Regions from separate parts of the Rhizobium sp. SYY.PMSO genome, predicted to be linked through region 2. Evidence: riboswitches for the same ligand, from Rfam matches in the RefSeq annotation. Region 2 holds a riboswitch; each other region holds the start of a gene.

Region 1 (4,104 bases), 1.2 Mb from region 2:
GCCAAGGTCGATTGCCTCCTCGCCGTCGCTGATCGTTCCTTTTTGAGCTAGAAGGAGGTGCATTGGACCTCAGAGTACGCAGCTGCATACCCCCCTCTGTCACGTCGTGACATCTCCCCCGCAGGGGAGGAGATCATTCCAAGCAATGCCTTACACGCTCCATTCCCCAAACCTCCTGAAACTTCAGAGGTGAGTTGTTTGAGGACGATGAAGCCACGAGCTCCCAATCTCCCCCCCTGTGGGGGAGATGACGCGAAAGCGACAGAGGGGGGTATCGCACGGCAAAGGCTCAGCATCGATCAGACCAGCGCCTCGATTGCCTTGCGCACGATCGTCTCGTCCATCTCATGCAGGCCGATCACCACGAGCCGGGTCGCCCGTGCTTCGCCCGGCGTCCAGGCACGATCGAAATAGGTGTCGATGCGGCTGCCGACGGCCTGCACCTGTAGGCGCATTGGCTTGCCGGGCACGTCGACAAAGCCCTTGAGGCGCAGGACATCGTGTTCCGCGATCACGCCCTTCAGCGCCTCGACGAAGGCTGCCGGGTCGGCAACCGGGCCGAGCTCGACGACGAAGCTGTCGAATTCGTCGTGATCGTGCGGCGTGCCGTCTTCATGCTCGAGCTCGTGATGCGACTTGCGATTGACGATATCGCCTTCCGTGCCGATGCCGAGGCCAAGCAGGACGGCGGCAGGAACATCGCCGTTCTTCGCTTCGATGATCGTCGGCTTGCGGGCGGTACGTGAGGCGACCTCGGCGCGGACGCGGCCGAGACCGTCGACATCGATCAGGTCGGTCTTGTTGAGCACGATCAGATCGGCGCAGGTCAGCTGATCCTCGAACAGTTCCTCGATCGGGCTTTCATGGTCGAGCGAATCGTCCTCGACGCGGCGAGCCTCCACGGCGTCGTGATCGTCGGCAAAGCGGCCGGCGGCAACGGCCGCGCTGTCGACCACGGTGATGACGCCATCGACGGTAACGTGCGTGCGGATATCGGGCCAGTTGAAGGCGGCGACCAGCGGCTGCGGCAGCGCAAGGCCCGACGTTTCGATGACGATATGATCCGGACGGGCATCGCGCTCCAGAAGCTTCGTCATGGTCGGAATGAAATCGTCGGCGACGGTGCAGCAGATGCAGCCGTTGGTCAGCTCGATGATATCGTCCTCGGTGCAGTTCTCCGCGCCGCAGCCTTTGAGCACGTCGCCATCGACGCCGAGATCGCCGAACTCGTTAATGATCAGCGCGATCTTCTTGCCGCCGGCATTCTGCAGGAGGTTGCGGATCATCGTCGTCTTGCCGGCTCCCAGGAAGCCGGTAATGACGGTGGCGGGAATCTTTTCCTGGTTCATGTGGATCAACCCTTCATTTTCAGCGGCAAGCCCGCTGCGATAAAATAAACTTCGGCACTCGCCGCCGCGACCATCTGGTGCAGGCGGCCGGCATGATCGCGAAACTCGCGCGCCATGCGATTTTCCGGCACGATTCCGAGGCCGACTTCGTTGGATACGAGAACGAGCCGCGATCGCGCCGTCGGCAGAAAGGCGGTCAAGGCGGCAAACTCCGCCGCCATATTCCGTTCCGCCATCATCAGATTGGTCACCCAGAGCGTCAGGCAGTCCACCAGCACGGCGCGCCCTTCGGCATCGATCGCGGTCAGTCGCGACACGATATCCAGCGGCTCCTCATGCGTCTGCCATAGTTCGCCGCGGTCGGCGCGGTGCTGCGCGATGCGCTCGCGCATCTCATCGTCCCACGCCTGCCCGGTCGCCACATAATGGCGTTCGAGACCGCTATCCGAAATGAGGGATTCGGCGAATCCGGATTTGCCGGAACGCGCCCCGCCGAGGACGAAAACAGCCCGGGAAGTCAAAGAGGACATGCGCTATTCCCGCTCCCGCGCAACTGCGCAGGCCGGCAGCGCGGAGCTGAAACCGAAAAACAGGCGCCTCCCCGCCGAAAACTCGTCTTGTGCCATGACAACCTCCGTGCTGGCAGCGGAACTCACGTTCCTGGAACAGGCTCTGCGCCCGGCACGCGTGGCAGGTCTCCTGGCTCGCGGATAAAGCGCCGCGACGGGGGCGAACCGAAACCGGTCGCCCCCGACGTGCGCCAGCGGATCTTCCTCGCCTTCCCGGCAATGCATCATGAAAAGGCGGACGATTCGTAGAATGAGAGGCGTCCTGCCCCGGCTGATCATGATGCCCCGCCAGTGGCTTTTCCGGCTTGACGCCGTCCCGCCCGTTCGCCCCATGCGAACCACCGGCGGAATGCCATTCAAACCGAACGAAAGACCCTGACCGCTCTACAGTCGCGGGGTCGGCTGTGATGAGAACGCCCGGATTGGGTCCGTCCCTTCACATTCCCTTTTCATCCCATGCGGCAGATCGCCGCTCGGGAACCATTCGTTATGCCGGCAATGATTAGGCTTTCACTTCCTTCAAGTCAATCAAGGGCATGGATGCGACGCCCATCGTCCTGATTGCGAAACAGGCAAAATATTCCTGCAAAATCGGCGGCTTTTTTGCCGTATTTCTTTGATGTTAGGAGTTTATAGAGGATAAGTCCTCACATTCGAGTAAAAACGTATCGTCCGTTTCCCATGTTGCAGAAATTCCAACCGCGCCGCCTCGGCGTCTTCTCGGCCCTATTCGACCTCGGTCGGTTCAGAGCATTGCTGCGCCGTGGCGAATTGGGACTTGTTTTCGCCGGCGCGCTGGTGGGGGTAGCCTCCGGTTGCGCCGTGACCACGATGAGCTTCATCTCGCGCAAGCTCCACAGCATCATCTACGGCATCACTGACTACGAACGCCTGAGCTCGGCGGCGGTGGCGATTCCCGACAAATCCGTGCTGCTGATAGCGCCCATAGCGGGCGGCATCATCCTCGGCATCCTGCTCTATATATTGTCGCGCACGCGCAAGAAGCCGATGGTCGACCCGATCGAAGCCAACGCGCTGCATGGCGGCCGCATGTCGCTCACCGACAGCATGCTGGTCGCCGTGCAAAACCTGATTTCGAACGGATTCGGCGCCTCGGTCGGGCTCGAGGCAGGCTATACGCAGCTTGCCGCCGGCATCGCCTCGAAGTTCGGCTACAAGATGCAGATGCGCCGGGCGGACCTGCGCATGCTCGTCGGCTGCGGCGCAGCCGGCGCCATTGCCGCCGCATTCAACGCACCGCTCACCGGCGCCTTCTATGCCTTCGAGCTCATTATCGGCAGCTATTCCATCCTGACCCTGACGCCGGTCGTCGTTTCGGCACTGATATCGACGATGATCGCAAGGTTGCTCGCCGGCGACGATTTCGCCATCGACATCGATCATTTCGGCGCGATCGTTCCGGCGGACTATCTTCCGGCCGTCCTGCTCGGCGCCTTCTGTGCCGGCATCGGCATCCTGATCATGCAGGGCGTCGCCTGGGTCGAAGAGCTCGCACGCAAGAGTTCGATCGCACCGGCCTTCCGTCCCGCGCTGGGCGGCCTCGTCGTCGGGATGCTGGCGCTGATTTCGCCGCAGGTTCTGTCCGCGGGTCACGGCGCGCTGCATCTCAACCTGTCGACAAATGCAACGCTGGGGGCGCTGGTCGGCCTCTTCATTCTGAAATCGCTGGCCTCCGCGGTATCGATCGGCTCCGGCTTCAGGGGCGGCCTGTTCTTCGCGTCGTTGTTCATGGGCGCGCTGCTCGGCAAGATCTTCGCCTATTGCGCCCCGTATCTCGATCACGCCACGCTGACACCGGTCGTCTATGCCGTGGTCGGCATGAGTTCGCTGGCCGTCGCCATCATCGGCGGCCCGCTGACCATGACGTTCCTGGCGCTCGAAATCACCGGCGACTTTCCGATCACGGCGCTGGTGCTGGCGGCCGTCATCACCTCGTCGCTCGTGGTCCGCACGACCTTCGGCTACTCCTTCGCCACATGGCGCTTCCATCTGCGCGGGGAAAGCATCCGCAGCGCCCACGACGTCGGCTGGATCCGCAGCCTTACCGTCGCCCGCATGATGCGCCCCGACGTGCACACTGCAAGCGTCGGCATGAGCATCGAGGAGTTTCGCCGGAACTTTCCGATCGGCTCGGCCCAGCGCGTCATCCTGGTCGATCAGAACGA
Region 2 (4,104 bases):
CCGGATGTGAAGGGCACGTTCCCGCTCGGCAACTGGGACAGCTATGCCATCTGGCAGTTCGTTTCATCGGACAATTGTTCCGAGAAGAGCTGCCCCTATCGGGTTCCGGGAACCTTGACCGATATCGACGTCAACGTCGTGCCCATGACGAAGATCCAGCTCGCCAAGATCTGGCCGCAGGGCGATCTCCTGCCGGCCAAGCCCCTGCCCGCGCCGGATCTGACGATCGCGCTCGCATCCATGTGCAGCGGGCCGCGGCAGCCGCTGATCTCGCTCATGATCGATACCGTCGTCACGGCGTCCACCCCGCCATCGACGAAGCCGGTCGAAATCAACGAGCTGAACTACGAGGATTTCTAGAGCAATTCCAGGAGAAGTGCGTCGCGGTTTTCCGTTCGCAATTGCGTGAAGGCAGAAGGATAGGGCATTTCCGCGGTTCGAAGAAAAGCGGAAACGCGATAGCGACAGCTCGGACTTGCTTTAGGCCTCGATCTGGACATCCGTCTTCGGGCGCGAGCAGCAGGCGAGGATATAGCCCTCGTCGATCTCGTCATCGAGGATGCCGCCATTGTGGCTCATCTCGACCTCGCCCGAAAGCTTCATCACGCGGCAGGTGCCGCAGAGGCCGGATTCGCAGGCCGCGCCGATACGCACGCCGGCGCCCCGCGCCGCCTGGAGCACGGTCTGCCCCGCCGCGCAGACGACATCCTTGCCGGCCATGGTGAAGCGGATCATCGTCGCGGCTTCCGTCGAGGCGTCGTCCGTCACTTCCGCGAGCGGCGTGGCGGCATTGGCCGGCTGGAAGCTCTCCTGATGGTAGCGTTTCATGTCGAAGCCATGGGCTTCCAGCATGGAGCGGACGGCGTCCATGAAGACCTCGGGGCCGCAGCAGAAAATCGTGCGATCCATGAAATCGGGGGCCAGCAGGCCGATCTTGGCCTTGTCGATACGGCCCTTCAGCCCCGACCAGAGATCGGTGCGGCCGCAGCCCTCGACGATGAGGCCGAGATTGAGGTTCGGCATGAAACGGGCGAGATATTCCAGCTCGGAGCGGAAGATGATGTCGGCCGGGCCGCGCGAGCAATTGATGAAGGTGATATCCGACAGCGGTGCCGTGTCGGACATATAGCGGGTCATCGACATCATCGGCGTGATGCCGGAGCCGGCAGAGACGAAGAGATATTTTTCGCCGGGATGACGGACATGGCTGAAATCGCCAAGAGGGCCGAAAGCCTTGATCCGCATGCCGGGCTTCAGGTTCTCGAACATCCAGCGCGTGCCGATGCTGTCCTTCTGCGCCTTCACCGTCACGGCCACCGAAAAGGGCCGCGACGGCGTCGACGACAGCGTATAGGTGCGCATGACCGGCTCCGGCGCCGTCGGCAGTTCCAGCGTCACGAACTGGCCCGGCAAATAGCGGAACCAGTTGTCCTTGTCGGACCCGAAGGTAAAGGTCATGACATCGGGCGCCTCCGGTGTGACCGAGAGGCATTCGAGCAGATGCTGCCTGTCGCTCCAGGGCTGCATCTGATCGAGATGGCGATGTGGAAGGGAGACGGTCATGTTCATGCTCAGGCAACCGCCGACAGCTTGGCCTGGTCGCCCTGCAGCCGGTTGATCATGAACGTCGTGTACCATTCGACGAACTGCATGACGCCGCCTTCATGGATTTCCGAATAGGGACCGGGCTCATAGGCCGGCGAGCGGATGCCGAAGGCATTTTCCTCGACGATACGGCGATCCTGATCGTTGGTTTCGGTCCAGACGTGGGTCAGCTCTTCCAGATTATAGTCGACACCTTCGACGGCATCCTTGTGGACGAGCCACTTCGTGGTGACGGCGGTTTCCTCGGCGCTGATCGGCAGGACGCGGAAGGAAATCGCGTGGTCGCCGAGCAGGTGGTTCCATGTCGTCGGGTAATGGAACAACAGCATGGTGCCGATGCCGTTGATCGTCACGTCGGACGAGAGCGGCCGCCTGACGGCGTTCCGGCCGGACATGGTGTAGCTCTCGGCCCCTTCGATCAGCGGCATGCGCGCGGTGCGGAACTGCCCATCGGGCGAGATCCTGAATTCGCTCGGCAGGCCGGCGGCTTCGCAGCGCTGCCAGTGCTCGGCGATGACCGGATCGTTCATCGCACCCTGCACGCCGGTCACGGTCGGCGCTTCCGGGAAGGTGCGGCAAAGCTCGGGGTGATTGGCCGCGCAATGATAGCATTCGCGGTTGTTTTCCCAGACGAGCTTCCAGTTGCCCTTCTCGATGATGGTGCTCTGGAAGGCAACCTTGGCTTCGCTGATGCGATGCGGCGCCATGTAGGGCTCGATCGAGGCGCGGACCGGGGCGAAATCCGGTGCGTTCTTTGCAAGGCAGATGAAGATATAGCCGGCGACGCTTTCGCAATGGACCGGCTTCAACGAATACTGGCTCTTGTCGAAATCCTCGGCCATCTGGCGGGCGAACAGCAGCGAGCCGTCGAGTTCGTAGGTCCACTGGTGATAGGGGCAGACGAGCTTTGCCGAGGAGCCGCGCTCGGTCGTGCAGACGCGCGAGCCGCGATGGCGACAGCTATTGTGGAAGGCGCGGATGACCTGGTCGCGGCCGCGAACGATGACAACGGGATAATCGCCGATCTGGACGGTGAAATAATTGCCTGCGCGCGGCACTTCGCAATCATGGCCGATGAACAGCCAGTCGCGATAGTAGATCGTCTCCATGTCGAGCTTGAAGTAGTCCGGGTCGGTGTAGAAGGGTTGCTCCAGGCTGAAACCCGGCCTGCGGTTCTTCAATTGCCGCAGAACATTGCTGTTGATATCCATTCGCCTATCCTCGCGCAGTACCGGAAGGCGAGCGGAGGACATGCGTGACCGCGTGAAGACGGCCGAAAGCAATGTCCCGACCGCCCGCCGCGGTCAGTCAATCATATGTGCCCAAGGCTGGTTTCCGGGCTCTGGAGCGGCCTTGTCACCAAGACCACATGGCACCTTCCCAGGCCGGTCCAGACCCAGTGGCTTTATTCGCCATGCCTCACTCCACCACCGTTGCGGGGGCAGCGCCGGGTTTTGACCGGCTTCCCAATTCTTCGTCTCCCTACGGACGACACCTTGAGATTGATCGCATCATAGCTCTCCGCCCGGCCGGCGGCTGCGCTGCAATGCGACATCGGCTTCGAAATTGGCGACAGGCGAAACGGGGGCACCGGACGGTTGCGAACAACGCCAATATAGAAAGATAATTCAGCCTCTTATGCGCCTGTGCGGGAAGAGGCACGCATGCGTTATCCGCACCGCATCGATGACGCTTTATTCTGATTGCGACAGTACCTTTCGACAGCCGGCGCTCAGGAGCGTGGCTGGGCGGCGGAAAGCGCCAGCAGAGCGGCCATCGCGCGGTCCGCATCGCCTGCCGGCACGAAGATATGATCGTGATAATAAGCGGCAACGACATTGGCGCTGATGCCCTCGTTTCCCAGGGCCGCGGCGAAGGCCGCCGTCAGGCCGACCGCCTCCAGCGATGAGTGGACTTGGAGCGTGATCATTCGCATCGCGGGAGCGGCCGGAAGCCCCGCCTGCCGCGCCATCTCCACCGGAAGGATCAGCGTCACGCCCTCCTTCTCGCGGAAAAGCCCGATCGGCTCCAGAAACAGGTAGCCGCCCAACGCCGAAGCCGGCACGGTGCAATAGGCGAACTCACCCTCGGCAAGATGAGGCTTCATGCTCGAAAGCAGCTGCGTGAGATCGGTAATTCCCGGCATGTTCTTCCATCTCCTCGAGGGGCCGACGGGCCGGCGCGGTTAAGCCCGGCTCAAGCTCTGTGATCTATCCTCTCGCCCAGAGAGTTTTATAGCGAGATCCGGCATGGCCAAACTCAGATATTTCGACGCTGGGAAGCCCGCCGACCCCGAACCGGCGCCGGCGGCACCGACGACGGGGCACAGCGAATTCCTGCGCACGGGCCGCATCAACCGCAACAGGGCGCATTGGCTGGCGGAAGAACGGGAATACCTCAGCCATGAACAGGTGGCCGAGCGCACGGCGCTGAAGCTCAGGGGCGCTGGAGAAAAGACCCATGACCGGCTCAACAGCTTCCACAAATCCATTCGCTTTC
Region 3 (4,104 bases), on a different replicon from region 2:
AGTGCACAAGCCGCTCGCCAGACAGAACAATTTCGATCCCAGCCGGCAGGATGCTGGCATGCTGGAGCTTGGCGTCTGCTATTATCCGGAGCAATGGCCACGGACGAAATGGGAGGAAGATGCCGCGCGCATGGTGGAGCTGGGGCTTGCCTGGGTGCGCATCGGCGAATTCGCCTGGTCGCATATCGAGCCGAAATCCGGTGTCTTTCAATGGGACTGGTTCGATGACGCGATCGACGTACTCGGCAAGGCGGGGTTGAAGGTCATCATCGGCACGCCGACGGCGGCGCCTCCGAAGTGGCTGGTGGATCGTTATCCGGATATTCTCCCTGTCGACGCGCGCGGTGCCGTTCGCAAGTTCGGCGCGCGCCGCCACTATTGCTTTTCGAGCCAGCGCTATCGCCTGGAGGCCGCGCGCATCACCGAGGCGGTGGCGCAGCGCTATGGCGGGCATCCCTTCGTGCATGCCTGGCAGACCGATAACGAGTATGGCGATCACGACACGATTCACAGCTACTCGCGAGCCGCTCTCCACGCTTTCCGCGAATGGCTGGCCGCGCGATACGACACGATCGAGGAGCTGAACCGCGCCTGGGGCACCACATTCTGGAGCATGCATTACAACGGCTTCGACGAGGTGGATCTGCCCAACAATCTCGTGGAGGAGCCGAGCCCGACCCATCTTGTCGACTATTTCCGCTTCTCGTCGGATCAGGTGAAGAGCTTCAACAAGGCGCAGGTCGACATCATCCGCCGCCACTCACCGGGTCGGCCGGTCACGCATAATTTCATGTCGCAGAACACCGATTTCGATCACTACAAGGTCGGCGAAGACATCGATATCGCCTCGTGGGACGTTTATCCCATGGGCGGGCTCATGAACGGGCGGCTGAGCGCCGAGGAGAAGCGGCGCTATCTACGCGTCGGCGATCCCGATCAAACGGCCTTCAATCACGATCTCTACCGGGCAGTCGGCCGCGGCCGCGCCTGGGTCATGGAGCAGCAGCCGGGGCCGGTGAACTGGGCCTCGCACAACCAGTCTCCGGCCGATGGCATGGTGCGCTTGTGGACGTGGCTCGCCTATGCCCACGGCATCGACATGGTGTCCTATTTCCGCTGGCGGCAGGCGCCGTTCGCGCAGGAGCAATTCCACGCCGGTCTTCTCCTGCCGAACAGCGACGAGGATCAGGGCTACCGGGAAGTCGCGCAGGTCATTGCCGAGATGAAGCTGTTGCCGAAGGGCGAGGCGCGCGGCAGGGCTGACGTTGCGTTGCTGCTCGATTACGAATCGCGCTTTGCCACCCGCGCGTTGCCGCAGGGCCGCGACTATGCCGCCTCCGCCATCGCGCTCGACTGGTATTCCGCCGTCTCGCGTCTCGGCGTGGATATCGATGTCATCGGCCAGCATTCCGATCTGGAAGGATACAAGCTGATACTGGCGCCGGATCTCGTCATCCCGGAACCGGATTTCATTGCGCGCCTCAAGGCTTCCGGCGCCAAGGCGCTGTTCGGGCCTCGCAGCGGCAGCAAGACCCGCGATATGCACATTCCCGCCGATCTGCCGCCGGGCGTGCTTGGCGACCTCCTGGATTTCCGCGTCACGCGCGTCGAGTCCTTGCCGCCGTTCCAGTCCGAGACTGTTCTCTATGGCAATTCGAGCCACGAGACCTCCACATGGCGGGAAACGGTCCGGACCACGGAAACGGTGCTGGCGACGTTCCAGGGAGACTATCGGCCGGGTTCGCCCGCCGTCATCGGCAACGATGTCGCGCGCTATTGTGCCACGCTGCCGCGCGACGAATTCCTGCTGAAGCTGATGGGCGACACGTTTGCCTGGGCTGGCGTGAACGGCCTGCCTGATCTCGGCGATCTTCGCCTTGCGCGGCGCGGAAGGCTGCACTTCGCATTCAACTATGGAAGCGCGGTGGCGGCCGTACCCGCGGCGCGGGATGCCAAATTTCTCATCGGCAACCGTGAGCTTGCGCCTGTCGGCGTGGCCGTCTGGCTCGATGGGGACAAGGGCGCTACGGCCGAGTGACGCGCCTCGACGGCAGGCTCGTCCTGCCGTTCGCGGTGCGACGGTATTCTTATGGTAATATCGACAAAACGTCCGATGTCGTCCTGTAGGGCGCCGATGTCGTTTTCCTGTGCGCGCCATGGCGCCGGGCATGATCTTCTGACCGTGTTCAAGGTGCCATTGGCAAATCGTGCCGAGGGATAATTGGGAAACCGGTCGCAGGCCGGTGCTGCCCCCGCAACGGTAGCGGACCGAATGCTGTCGACCGATGCCACTGGCAAAATTGCCGGGAAGGTGGTCGGGAGCGTCCGAACGGACAGGTCCGAAGCCCGGAAACCAGCCTTGACGGCAGGCTTGATTGATCACGGCGGGTGATCGGGAGGCGAATGCGGGCATCTTGAAGCGGTCCGGTTCCAATCTCGCAGCTTTCGTAACAGTCATGCATGCGCCGGCCCGGCCGCCGCCGAAGTTGCGGGCGCGGGACTGATTTCGCTGCTGTTCAGCCCGTTGAGGAGCGGGCCGATCCGAAGATGCCCGGGATTCCGGGCGACGATGATCAAGCGTACTATCAAGGAGGAGATGGCATGACAGGGAACAGAGGCGTCGTCTATATGCGACCCGGCAAGGTCGAGGTTCGCGATATCGACGATCCGAAACTGGAGGCGCCGGATGGCCGCCGCATCGAGCATGGCGTAATCCTGAAAGTGATTTCCACGAATATCTGCGGCTCCGACCAGCATATGGTGCGCGGCCGCACGACCGCCATGCCGGGTCTCGTGCTCGGGCATGAGATAACCGGACAGGTCATCGAAAAGGGCATCGACGTCGAGATGCTCGATGTCGGCGATATCGTCTCGGTTCCGTTCAACGTCGCCTGCGGTCGCTGCCGCTGCTGCAAATCGCAGGACACGGGCGTCTGCCTTACGGTGAATCCGTCGCGGGCCGGCGGCGCCTATGGCTATGTCGACATGGGCGGATGGATCGGCGGTCAGGCGCGCTACGTCACGGTGCCCTACGCGGATTTCAACCTGCTGAAGTTTCCCGACCGCGACAAGGCCATGGCCAAGATCCGCGATCTCACCATGCTGTCGGATATTCTGCCGACCGGCTTTCACGGTGCGGTCCGCGCGGGAGTCGGCGTGGGGTCCACCGTCTATGTCGCAGGTGCCGGCCCGGTCGGCCTGGCGGCTGCCGCCTCCGCCCGCATCCTGGGCGCTGCCGTCGTCATGATCGGCGACTTCAACAAGGACCGCCTCGCGCATGCAGCCAAAGTCGGTTTCGAACCTATCGATCTTTCCAAGAGCGATCGTCTCGGCGACATGATTGCGCAGGTTGTCGGCACCAACGAGGTGGACAGCGCAATCGATGCCGTGGGTTTCGAGGCGCGCGGTCATTCCGGCGGCGAGCAGCCGGCAATCGTGCTTAATCAGATGATGGAGATCACCCGCGCAGCAGGGTCGATCGGCATACCCGGATTGTACGTGACGGAAGATCCGGGCGCAGCGGATGCCGCGGCCCAGCATGGCAGCCTGTCTCTGCGCTTCGGTCTCGGCTGGGCGAAGGCGCAATCCTTCCATACCGGGCAGACACCGGTTTTGAAGTACAACCGGCAACTGATGCAGGCTATCCTGCATGACAGGCTACCGATCGCTGACATCGTCAACGCCAGGATCATTTCACTCGAAGATGCGGCGCAAGGCTATGAAAGCTTCGATCAAGGTGCGGCAACGAAGTTCGTTCTCGACCCGCATGGCGATCTGTTGAAGGCAGCATAGGGAGAAACGAACCTCACGCGATCGCAGATCGACGTTGAGGTGAGCATAGACCGGGAGCGGAATTACATATCTTCGCTCCCGGTATCGTTTGGGCAAACAGCGATGAGTTTGCCGGACAACAAAGAGGCGGCAAATGCAGATGCCGAAGTCAGATCAGTAGCACCGATCATGCAGATTCCGGCAGTGCCGTCGCTGATCGCAAGCAGATATCCGTGGAGGCAGTTGTCCGTCGACATTCGAGATCCTGATCGGAAATAAGGTTTCTCGGTTCAGCAGACGGCGCTGCCCTTCCTCATGATTTGAACCACAAAT
Region 4 (4,104 bases), on a different replicon from region 2:
ACGCCCGGCCATGGAGATAACCGACATTGCAGGTGCCCCGCCGCGGACCGCCCCGGCGCCTTCCCCGCATGAGGGATTTACTGGATCATTTCATGGAGATTGCCCGGGATCTCCTGCCGGCGGCGTTCATGCGGATGCCGGCCCTCTCGTGAAGATCGGGAACGGCGATGGAAATTGATGCGCATCTGGTCTCGCTGATCCGCGTCCTGGGGCAGGTGGCCATCATCGTCTACGCCTATTCCTGGGTCATCCGGATCGTCGACCGCGGCCCTTTGAAATCTGTCGCCGTCGGGCTGCTGTTCGGGTTGATCGGCATGTTGTCGATGGCCGACCCGATCCAGTGGATGCCCGGCGTCATCCAGGACGGGCGCTCGATCCTGCTCGTTCTTGCGCCTATTTACGGTGGTCTTCTGGGAACCGTGGTCGCCGCGGCGATGATGGGCCTGTTTCGTTTCATGGTCGGCGGCGTGGGCGCCATCGGCGGTGTCGTCGGCATCTTTATCGTTGCGTTCGCGGGTTATATGCTCAGCCTCCTGCCGCGAAAATGGATCGGTACGGGGTGGAAGCGGTCGGCGTTGCTCGGCCTGGGCACCTGCACATCGCTCGTCGTTCTCGCCTTTCTGCCATGGGCGGTGGTGCGCGAGCTTCTTCTCTCGGCAACGTTGCCGACCGTGGTCGTCAATATACTCGGCGTCTTTCTTCTTTCGGATCTGCTGGGCCGGGAGCAATATCGCATCGGCATCCAGCGCGCGCTCGAGAATGAAGCGAGCCTCGACCCGCTGACAAGGCTTCCCAACCGCCGGGTCCTGCAGCGGGAAGGGGATCGCTGCTGCAAGGAAGCGGGCATCCGGCGCATCCCTTTTTCGATCATCATGCTCGATATCGATCACTTCAAGAAGATCAACGACAGCTGGGGCCATTCCTTCGGCGATACCGTGCTGGCGCGGGTGGCGGATGTCATCCGGCGGACCGTGCGCAAGACCGATATCGCCGCCCGCTATGGCGGGGAAGAAATCGTCGTTCTGCTGCCGAACACCGATCTGCGGGCAGCCGCGACGGTTGCCGAGAAAATCCGCAGGGACATCGAAGCGACCGTTTTGATGTTCGGGCAGGAGGCCATCCGCGTCACCGTCAGCATCGGGACCGCCTGCTCGCTGGAGCCGACAACCGATTTCAAGCATGTGCTTGAGACAGCCGACAAGGCTCTCTATCGGGCAAAGGCGGCCGGACGAAACCGGGTGGAGCTGGCGGACGCCGCATAGGCAGAACGTCGCTTTTCGTGACCGGCAACGGGCATTCCCGCTTTTTGCTCTCCATGCGTTCTTGACGTCGAGGGGGTCGGCGGAATAACTGAACCCGACGGTTCCCCGAGGAAGGCTTCGAGGGGATTAATAGGGAACACGGTGAGGACGACCCAGGAAGGGCCGAAACCGTGGCTGCCCCCGCAACTGTAAGCGGATTGCCGATCATCCAGGAGTGGCCACTTGCCGGCCGTCTCCGAGGGCCTTGAGCCATGCCACTGCAAGCGTGCTTGCGGGAAGGCAGATGATCGTCAGATATCCGCGAGCCAGGAGACCTGCCGTCGATCACAATCCAATCAGCCGGGCGGGGATGCCCGGAAGGGACAGAGAATGATTGACCTGAGCCTTCGACCTTATCCGACGTTTATCGGCCTTGATTGGGATCTTCGCAACCGGCGGCGGTTTTTCTCGGCGCGGTCGCGCTGACGCTGCTCCGTATTCCTATCCTATCGAGATCTCCCATGCGCCATTTTTTGACGATCGCTACATTTGCACTCGGCTTGACCGGGTTTGCCGCGTCCGGCTTCGCCGCAACGCAATATCCCCTCACCATCAACAATTGCGGCCAGAAGATCACCTTCGAGAAGGCGCCGGCCAAGATCGTTTCGATCGGGCAGGGCATGACCGAAATCCTGCTGTCGCTCGGCCTTGCCGACAAGATTGCGGGAACGGCCGTCTGGGTCGGCCCGGTCCTGCCGCAATACGCCGAAGCCAACAGCAAGATCCCGCGCCTTGCCGACAACGATCCGAGCTTTGAGTCCGTCGTCGGCAAGGAGCCGGATCTGGTCGCCGCCGAATTCGAATGGCACGTCGGCCCGCAGGGCGCCGTCGGCAAGCGTGAGCAATTTTCCGCGCTTGGCATCAACACCTATATCGCGCCGACGGATTGCGTCGCCAAGGTCAATACGGATGGCGGCGACGGCGTGCGCAAGGAGCTGTTCACGATGGATCTGGTCTACCAGGAGATCGATGAGCTCGCGCAGATCTTCGACGTCAAGGATCGCGGCGATGCGCTGATCGCCGACCTGAAGACGCGAGAAGCGAATGCGGTCGCCTCGATCGCCGGCGCGAGATCCAAGGATCTGCCGATCGTGTTCTGGTTTTCCAGCAAGGAGGTCAACGGCGATGCCTATATTGCCGGCAAGAACAGCGCGCCGGCCTATATCCTGAAGACGCTCGGCGCCAGGAATGTCGTGACGACCGAGGAGGAATGGCCGCTGGTCGGCTGGGAAACGATCGCACAGGCCAATCCGGCCGTCATCGTCATCGCGACGATGGATCGCCGCCGCTATGCGGCCGACGATCCGAAGGTGAAGCTCGACTTCCTTGAGAAGGACCCGGTCACGAGCGAGCTCGATGCCGTCAAGAACAAGCATTTCGTCATGATGGATGCGCAATCGATGAACCCGACCATCCGGACCATCGACGGCATCGAAATATTGGCCAAGGGCATCAAGTCCTTCGGCATGGCGCAGTAAATTGCGCCTGTTTTCAAGATGGCGGTCATGGTGGGCACTTCCGGTGCTTATCATGGCTGCGCTCGTGCTTCTGGCCTTCATGATCAGTCTCGCCGTGTCCATCGGCGAGATTTCGATCCCGTTGTCGACGACGGCCAAGGCCGTGTCGAACCGGCTGTTCGGGACGCAGTTCGAGCTTAGCCGGATCCATCAGGGCATCGTCTGGGATTATCGCCTCAGCCGTGCGCTGGTCGCCGCAAGCGCCGGCGCGTCGCTGGCGTTGAGCGGGGCGGTGTTGCAGGCGCTGCTTCGCAATCCGCTTGCCGAGCCCTATGTGCTCGGCATTTCCGCCGGCGCGTCCACGGGGGCGGTCTGCATCATGATCCTCGGCCTCGGTTACGGGATCGTGGGTCTTTCCACCGGCGCCTTTCTCGGCGCGGTCGCGGCTTTTCTGTTTGTCGGCCTGCTCGCGGCAGGCGTCGGCGGCACGAGCGAGCGTATCATTCTATGCGGTGTCGCCGGTTCGCAGCTTTTCAATGCGCTTACCTCCTATATCGTCACCACCTCGGCCAATGCCGAGCAGGCAAGAGGCGTCATGTTCTGGCTGCTCGGTTCCATGAGCGGCGTGCGCTGGCCGGACGTTTATCTTTCGGGGCCGGTCGCCATCCTCGGGTTTGCGGTCTGCATGGCGCATGTCCGCGTTCTCGATGCCTTTGTCTTCGGCACGGATGCCGCCGCCTCGCTCGGAATTGCCGTGCGGCGGGCCCAGATCGTCCTGCTCGGCGCGACGGCCTTCATGACGGCTGCGGTCGTCAGCATCGTCGGGTCGATCGGTTTCGTTGGCCTCGTCATTCCACATGCGGCCCGCTTTGCGGTCGGCCCGGGCCACGACCGGCTGCTGCCGGTGGCGGCGCTGAGCGGCGCCATCTTCATGGTCGGCGCGGATATCATTTCGAGGATCATCATACCCCAGCAGATCTTGCCGATCGGCGTGGTCACGGCATTGTTCGGCGCTCCGGCCTTCGCAATCATTCTCTATCGTGCCCGGAGGACGGCATGAGCATCGCAGTCGATACGGTGACATTTGCTGCCGGTAATACGTTGATCGTCAACGGCGTCAGCCTGAGGGTCGAAAAGGGCAAGGTCCTTGGCCTTCTCGGGCCGAATGGCTCCGGAAAATCCAGCCTGCTGCGGCTGATCTGCCGGTTGCGAAAGGTCAGGAGCGGCGTCATCCGGCTTGGCGGCAGCGATATCGCCTCGATCTCGCGCGGGGATATCGCCCGCCGCATCGCGCTCGTCGAACAGCAGGCGACGACCGACACCCAGGTCACGGTGATGGACGTCGT

The links. Region 2 has a riboswitch for cobalamin ahead of ACJJVH_RS02090 (aromatic ring-hydroxylating oxygenase subunit alpha). Riboswitches for the same ligand answer to the same signal wherever they lie in the genome.
Region 1: linked by a shared signal. The riboswitch ahead of cobU (bifunctional adenosylcobinamide kinase/adenosylcobinamide-phosphate guanylyltransferase) and the one ahead of ACJJVH_RS02090 (aromatic ring-hydroxylating oxygenase subunit alpha) in region 2 are both predicted to bind cobalamin.
Region 3: linked by a shared signal. The riboswitch ahead of fdhA (formaldehyde dehydrogenase, glutathione-independent) and the one ahead of ACJJVH_RS02090 (aromatic ring-hydroxylating oxygenase subunit alpha) in region 2 are both predicted to bind cobalamin.
Region 4: linked by a shared signal. The riboswitch ahead of ACJJVH_RS20980 (ABC transporter substrate-binding protein) and the one ahead of ACJJVH_RS02090 (aromatic ring-hydroxylating oxygenase subunit alpha) in region 2 are both predicted to bind cobalamin.

What each region holds. Positions count from the first base shown of each region.
Region 1 is NZ_CP177349.1:1,632,135-1,636,238, forward strand. It holds gene cobN (cobaltochelatase subunit CobN) at 1-63, opposite strand, end outside; gene cobW (cobalamin biosynthesis protein CobW) at 300-1,349, opposite strand; gene cobU (bifunctional adenosylcobinamide kinase/adenosylcobinamide-phosphate guanylyltransferase) at 1,355-1,879, opposite strand; cobalamin riboswitch at 2,021-2,418, opposite strand; gene ACJJVH_RS07920 (chloride channel protein) at 2,600-4,104, shown strand, end outside.
Region 2 is NZ_CP177349.1:437,847-441,950, reverse strand. It holds gene ACJJVH_RS02100 (GH25 family lysozyme) at 1-360, shown strand, start outside; gene ACJJVH_RS02095 (2Fe-2S iron-sulfur cluster-binding protein) at 481-1,569, opposite strand; gene ACJJVH_RS02090 (aromatic ring-hydroxylating oxygenase subunit alpha) at 1,572-2,816, opposite strand; cobalamin riboswitch at 2,914-3,119, opposite strand; gene ACJJVH_RS02085 (ACT domain-containing protein) at 3,338-3,751, opposite strand; gene ACJJVH_RS02080 (DUF6656 family protein) at 3,855-4,104, shown strand, end outside.
Region 3 is NZ_CP177350.1:703,205-707,308, forward strand. It holds gene ACJJVH_RS21660 (beta-galactosidase) at 1-2,038, shown strand, start outside; cobalamin riboswitch at 2,173-2,377, shown strand; gene fdhA (formaldehyde dehydrogenase, glutathione-independent) at 2,602-3,792, shown strand; gene ACJJVH_RS21670 (hypothetical protein) at 3,855-4,028, opposite strand.
Region 4 is NZ_CP177350.1:556,149-560,252, forward strand. It holds gene ACJJVH_RS20975 (diguanylate cyclase) at 168-1,262, shown strand; cobalamin riboswitch at 1,344-1,599, shown strand; gene ACJJVH_RS20980 (ABC transporter substrate-binding protein) at 1,763-2,779, shown strand; gene ACJJVH_RS20985 (FecCD family ABC transporter permease) at 2,832-3,818, shown strand; gene ACJJVH_RS20990 (ABC transporter ATP-binding protein) at 3,815-4,104, shown strand, end outside.